Regions from separate parts of the Streptococcus criceti HS-6 genome, predicted to be linked through region 2. Evidence: predicted binding sites of a transcription regulator. Region 2 holds the regulator's gene; the other holds the start of a gene.

Region 1 (3,418 bases), 2.0 Mb from region 2:
CGTGCCTTGACATCACGCAACGTGAAAACAGGACCATTTTCAGGATCGTTCGCAAAAGAAACTTCCGCAACAACAACACCGTCACGTTCAAAATTTCGTTTCAGATTACTCCCATCTGTCGTCATCAGATTGAGACGATCAATGATTCTCACCAAATGTGATTCCATGTAAATTCTCCTTAGCTAAGATACAAGGGGCTTGGAAATCTAAATATCTCCAGCTACTACTTTTGCTCCTTGCTCCATTAATCTTTTAATCAATTTCATTTTACCATAAACTAGGAGAATGGGATAGGTGGAAACCCTAAAATAGCCAAATTTGCCCTGTTTTGCCAGTATTTTCCTTTATATTAAACTAAAATTCACTTATTCTCTGGTAAAGCAGAACCATACACAAGGTTTTAGGGGTCAATTCTTTCCTATTAATAAGATTGGTAGATAATCGCCTTAATAGCATGCAGGCGGTTCTCAGCCTCTTGGAAAATGATTGGACTAAACTTTTGAAAAATCTGATCGGTGATTTCTAACTCGCTGTAACCATATTTATCGTAGATAGCTCGACCAATGCTAGTATTGAGGTCATGAAAGGCAGGCAAGCAGTGCATGACAATGGTTTCTGGATTTTGCGTCAAATTCAGGAGTCCCTGATTAACTTGGTAAGGCAGAAGCCAATCGATTCTGTCTTTAAAATCTACATCTTCTCCCATGGAAACCCAAACATCGGTGTAAATCATATCTACACCCTTAACGGCTGACGGATCGTCGGTTACCAGCAGTTTGGCCCCAGTATTGTGCTGTTGGGCTAAGGCTACAATCGCTTGCTCCGGCTGCAGTCCCTCCGGAGCAATAATGGTGCAGTTAACACCAAGGATAGCAGAGGTTACTAAGAGAGAATTGGCCATATTGTTACGACCATCTCCAATATAAGCGATATTCAAGCCCCCCAAGCGTCCAAAATGCTCCCTAAGGGTCAGAAAGTCCGCAATCATCTGAGTTGGATGCCAGGTATCGGTCAAACCATTCCAAACGGGTACACCAGAATACTCAGCCAGGGTTTCAACATCCTCCTGTTTAAAGCCCCGATATTCGATACCATCAAACATGGATCCCAAAACCTTGGCCGTATCAGCCACCGACTCCTTCTTACCTAACTGGGTTTCACCTGCTCCTAAATAGGTCACATTCATTCCCAAGTCTTGTCCAGCCACTGTGAAGGCAGAGCGTGTTCTGGTGGACGTTTTCTCAAAGATTAGGGCGATGTTGAGTCCCTCCAAATATCTGTGAGCCTGCTTCTGCTTCTTAAGTTCCTTAAATTTAGCAGCTGATTCAATCAGCCCCAGCAGTTCTTCTTTAGTAAAATCTATTTCTTTTAAAAATGATTTAGCCATAAATTATTCCTTTTAATGTATTTTTATACAACAATTTTACAACAATCCGGGTATTTGTCAAGAAATTGTTGTATTTTATTCGTTCCGTTTTATTTTTTAGCACTCTTGAGATTTGTCTGCTAAAATTCAATCTTTTTGCTTGCTTTCTCTAGCTTGAATGTTATAATAACAGCATAGACTTTGACCAATATTGACTATAGGTCAAGATCGGAGGTTTCCTATGTTATGTCAAAATTGTAAGCTCAACGATGCGAGCATACATCTCTATGCAAATGTCAATGGTCAGCAAAAGCAGATTGATCTCTGTCAAAACTGCTATCGAATTATGAAAGCTGATCCAGAAAATATTCTCAACAGTAATTTAACCAGCCAAAATCCACAGAACCAATCCATGGATTCTTTCTTCGATGATTTCTTTGGCGATTTAAACAATTTCAGAGCCTTTAACCCAGACCTGCCTAATGCTCCACAAACACAAGCGGGACGCGATGGCGGTAATCGTGGAGGGAACAATGGTGGGAGCAACAAGGGACGCCGTCCTCAGGCTCAACCCCAACAGCCTCAAGGTATCTTGGAAGAATTTGGTATCAATATTACCGATATGGCCCGTCGTGGTGATATCGATCCTGTCATCGGCCGCGATCAGGAAATTGTCCGCGTCATTGAAATCCTCAACCGACGGACCAAGAACAATCCTGTCCTAATTGGTGAGCCTGGTGTTGGTAAAACTGCTGTTGTTGAAGGACTGGCACAAAAGATCGTTGATGGCAATGTGCCACAAAAATTACAGAGCAAACAAGTTATCCGCCTAGATGTAGTCAGTCTGGTTCAAGGAACCGGTATCCGAGGCCAATTTGAAGAGCGGATGCAAAAGCTGATGGAAGAAATTCGCCAGCGGCAGGATGTTATTCTTTTCATTGACGAAATCCATGAAATCGTCGGTGCCGGTGGTACAACAGATGGCAGCATGGATGCTGGTAATATCTTAAAGCCAGCCCTAGCTCGCGGTGATCTGCAACTGGTTGGGGCAACAACCCTCAATGAATATCGTATCATCGAAAAGGATGCCGCTCTGGAACGGCGGATGCAGCCTGTCAAGGTAGATGAGCCTTCTGTGGAAGAAACCATCACTATTTTGCATGGTATCCAGCCAAAATATCAAGACTATCATCATGTTAAATATACTGATGAAGCGATTGAAGCGGCTGCCGTCCTCTCCAATCGCTATATTCAAGACCGCTTCTTGCCTGATAAAGCTATCGACCTTTTGGACGAGGCTGGTTCAAAGATGAACCTAACGCTCAACTTTGTTGATCCTAAAGAAATTGATCAAAGGCTGGTAGAAGCTGAGAATCTCAAGGCCCAAGCCACTCGTGAAGAAGACTTTGAAAAAGCGGCTTACTTCCGTGACCAAATTGCTAAGTACAAGGAAATGCAATCCCAACAGCTGGATGAGCAAGATATTCCTGTCATTACCGAAAAACATATTGAAGCCATTGTTGAAGAAAAGACCAATATACCAGTGGGTGATCTCAAAGAAAAAGAGCAGTCCCAACTGGTTAATCTGGCTAGTGACCTCAAGGCTCACGTTATCGGTCAAGATGATGCTGTTGATAAGATCGCTAAGGCCATCCGTCGGAATCGTGTTGGACTAGGGGCTCCTAATCGGCCAATCGGTAGCTTCCTCTTTGTCGGACCTACTGGTGTTGGTAAGACGGAGCTGTCTAAACAGCTGGCTATCGAGCTCTTTGGTTCAGCCGACAGCATGATCCGCTTTGATATGTCGGAATACATGGAAAAACACGCTGTCGCCAAATTGGTCGGTGCCCCTCCAGGCTATGTGGGCTATGAAGAAGCTGGGCAATTAACCGAAAAGGTTCGTCGCAATCCTTACTCCCTCATCCTCCTAGATGAAGTCGAAAAGGCCCATCCTGATGTTATGCACATGTTCCTGCAAGTCTTGGATGACGGTCGCCTGACAGATGGTCAAGGCCGGACTGTTAGCTTCAAGGATACCATTATTATCATGAC
Region 2 (3,418 bases):
AGCTTCTAGCGTTAATGTATACTCTACCCGTACCGCAAACCGACACAGGTAGTCGAGGCGAGTAGCCTCAGGTGAGCGAGCGAACTCTCGTTAAGGAACTCGGCAAAATGGCCCCGTAACTTCGGGAGAAGGGGCGCTGGCTTAAAGTCAGCCGCAGTGAAAAGGCCCAAGCAACTGTTTATCAAAAACACAGCTCTCTGCGAAATCGCAAGATGAAGTATAGGGGGTGACGCCTGCCCGGTGCTGGAAGGTTAAGAGGAGTGCTTAGCGGTAACGCGAAGGTATGAATTGAAGCCCCAGTAAACGGCGGCCGTAACTATAACGGTCCTAAGGTAGCGAAATTCCTTGTCGGGTAAGTTCCGACCCGCACGAAAGGCGTAATGATTTGGGCACTGTCTCAACGAGAGACTCGGTGAAATTTTAGTACCTGTGAAGATGCAGGTTACCCGCGACAGGACGGAAAGACCCCATGGAGCTTTACTGCAGTTTGATATTGAGTATCTGTACCACATGTACAGGATAGGTAGGAGCCATAGAAGCCGGGACGCTAGTTTCGGCAGAGGCGCTGTTGGGATACTACCCTTGTGTTATGGCTACTCTAACCCGATTGGCTAAACGTCAATGGAGACAGTGTCTGACGGGCAGTTTGACTGGGGCGGTCGCCTCCTAAAAGGTAACGGAGGCGCCCAAAGGTTCCCTCAGATTGGTTGGAAATCAATCGCAGAGTGTAAAGGTATAAGGGAGCTTGACTGCGAGAGCGACAACTCGAGCAGGGACGAAAGTCGGGCTTAGTGATCCGGTGGTTCCGCATGGAAGGGCCATCGCTCAACGGATAAAAGCTACCCTGGGGATAACAGGCTTATCTCCCCCAAGAGTTCACATCGACGGGGAGGTTTGGCACCTCGATGTCGGCTCGTCGCATCCTGGGGCTGTAGTCGGTCCCAAGGGTTGGGCTGTTCGCCCATTAAAGCGGCACGCGAGCTGGGTTCAGAACGTCGTGAGACAGTTCGGTCCCTATCCGTCGCGGGCGAAGGAAATTTGAGAGGATCTGCTCCTAGTACGAGAGGACCAGAGTGGACTTACCGCTGGTGTACCAGTTGTTCTGCCAAGAGCATTGCTGGGTAGCTATGTAGGGAGGGGATAAACGCTGAAAGCATCTAAGTGTGAAGCCCCCCTCAAGATGAGATTTCCCATGATTTTATATCAGTAAGAGCCCTGAGAGACGATCAGGTAGATAGGTTGGGAGTGGAAGCATGGTGACATGTGAAGCGGACCAATACTAATCGCTCGAGGACTTATCCAAAGGTATTGACAGCGAGAGGTTGAGCTTGGTACAATAGATAGGTATTCAATTTTGAGTGCACAAACAATCCAGAGGATTGTTTGGGTTGGGGAATCAGGAAACGACGTTTCCCACCTAACCCATTCATAGTTAAGTGATGATAGCCTAGGAGAGACACCTGTTCCCATGCCGAACACAGCAGTTAAGTCCTAGCACGCCTGAAGTAATTGGGGGTTGCCCCCTGTGAGATAAGGGAGTCGCTTAGCGTTGATCCGCCATAGCTCAGTTGGTAGTAGCGCATGACTGTTAATCATGATGTCGTAGGTTCGAGTCCTACTGGCGGAGTAGAGATATCACTTGAAAGAGTTCTTCTAAGAACTCTTTCTTTTTTTAGTTAGCCAAGCGAGGTTGGGAGTGTCACCAGCCTTTAGTGCTGCCATCACTTGGCGGGAAGTTTTATCGTTGTTGGACATCGGTAACTAACTTGTAACTAGATGTAAGTCGAATTTTTTCAAGTATAAATTTTCAAGTATAAAAAGGAAGATGGTTTACCCGCTGTGTTTAATGGTTCTTATGTTAATCTTGCTATTGACTTCTGAGTTCTTGCTTTTAGCTTTTAAAATTTTCTCTTTTAGGGTATAATAGTCAAAGTTAGTCAAAGATAAGGAAGTGGAGTCTATGCCTGTGAAAAATACTTCGGATAGTATCGAAGAATATATTAAAAACATTTTGGCCCAGTCGGGGATTGTAGAACTTAAACGTTCCCACCTAGCGGACTCATTCGATGTTGTCCCCAGCCAAATTAACTATGTCATCAAGACTCGCTTTACTGAAAGTCGTGGCTATGTGGTTGAAAGCAAGCGAGGTGGCGGTGGGTATATCCGTATTGCCAAGGTTGCTTTTTCGGACAAGCACCACCTACTTAATGCTCTGGCAAACTCGATTGGAGAAGCTATCAGCAGTCAGGTCTTTGATGATCTTATCCAACAGCTCTATGATCAAGGAATTATTAGCGAGCGGGAAGGAAATATTATCCTAGCTTCATCCTCTGATGATGTCCTAGGTGCTGATGCGGCGCGGATTCGCGCCCGAATGCTTAAGAGAATTATTCAACGAGTAGATAGAAAAGGAAATCCAGATGACTGATTATTCCCTGAAAATGCAAGAAATCTTTAGCCGTGCCCAGTATCAGGCCACTCGTTTTCAAAGTCAATTTTTGGAAACTTGGCATGTCCTTTTGGCTATGGTCGATACTGATGAGACAGTGGCCCACCTAGCTCTAATGGATTTTGCTGATCAAATTGATTTGGACGAATATGAGGATGCGGCTGTCTTGGTAGTTCGTCGCAAGCCCCTTAAAGCTGTCAAGGTCCAAGAGATTTTACCAGCTTCAAGAGCCTTGGAGCGAATTTTGACTCATGCTGGTCGGATTGCTCAGGCGGTTAAGTCACCTGAGATTGGCAGTGAACATGTTCTTTTGTCTATGATGTTTGGCCGCGATAATCTAGCAGCTCGGATTTTAGAACAGGTTGGTTTTCGCTTTCAAGACGAAGGCAAGGATACTCTCCGTCTGATTGATCTGCGTAAGGTTTTAGAACGTTATGCTGGTTTTTCTAAGGAAGATGTTAAAGCCATTTTTGACTTGGCTAAACCGAAGAAATCTGGTAATAACAATTTTAGCAATATGATGGGACCTCAGCCCACTGCTGGGGATCTAGCTGATTTCACAAGAGATCTGACAGCCCTAGCCGCTCAAGGACAATTGGATAGGGTTATCGGCCGTGATGAAGAAATTACCCGTATCTTGCAAATTCTCAGCCGCAAGACTAAGAACAATCCAGTCTTGGTTGGTGATGCTGGTGTCGGAAAAACTGCTCTAGCTTACGGCCTAGCTCAGCGGATTGTTGAAGGAGAGGTTCCTTATGAATTAGCTGAATTTCGAGTCTTAGAATTAGACATGATGTCAGTTGTGGCTGGTACCCGTTTCCGAGGGGATTTTGAAGAGCGGATGAATCAGATTATTGCTGATATCGAAACTGATGGTCATATTATCCTCTTTGTTGATGAAGTCCACACCATCATGGGGTCTGGTAGTGGTATTGATAGCACTCTAGATGCTGCCAATATTCTCAAGCC

The links. Region 2 encodes CtsR, which represses protease genes until heat stress. Its sites were predicted from a motif close to TTGGTCAAAAAAGGTCAAANA; they were not measured.
Region 1: the regulator CtsR is predicted to act here: its motif matches at 1,565-1,585, upstream of STRCR_RS10385 (ATP-dependent Clp protease ATP-binding subunit).

Annotation. Positions count from the first base shown of each region.
Region 1 covers NZ_AEUV02000002.1:2,230,456-2,233,873, forward strand. Annotated here, with positions in the region: gene STRCR_RS10375 (DUF1797 family protein) at 1-167, opposite strand, end outside; gene argF (ornithine carbamoyltransferase) at 422-1,387, opposite strand; gene STRCR_RS10385 (ATP-dependent Clp protease ATP-binding subunit) at 1,608-3,418, shown strand, end outside.
Region 2 covers NZ_AEUV02000002.1:204,851-208,268, reverse strand. Annotated here, with positions in the region: rRNA gene STRCR_RS01060 (23S ribosomal RNA) at 1-1,303, shown strand, start outside; rRNA gene rrf (5S ribosomal RNA) at 1,433-1,548, shown strand; tRNA gene STRCR_RS01050 (tRNA-Asn) at 1,554-1,627, shown strand; gene STRCR_RS01045 (CtsR family transcriptional regulator) at 1,961-2,428, shown strand; gene STRCR_RS01040 (ATP-dependent Clp protease ATP-binding subunit) at 2,421-3,418, shown strand, end outside.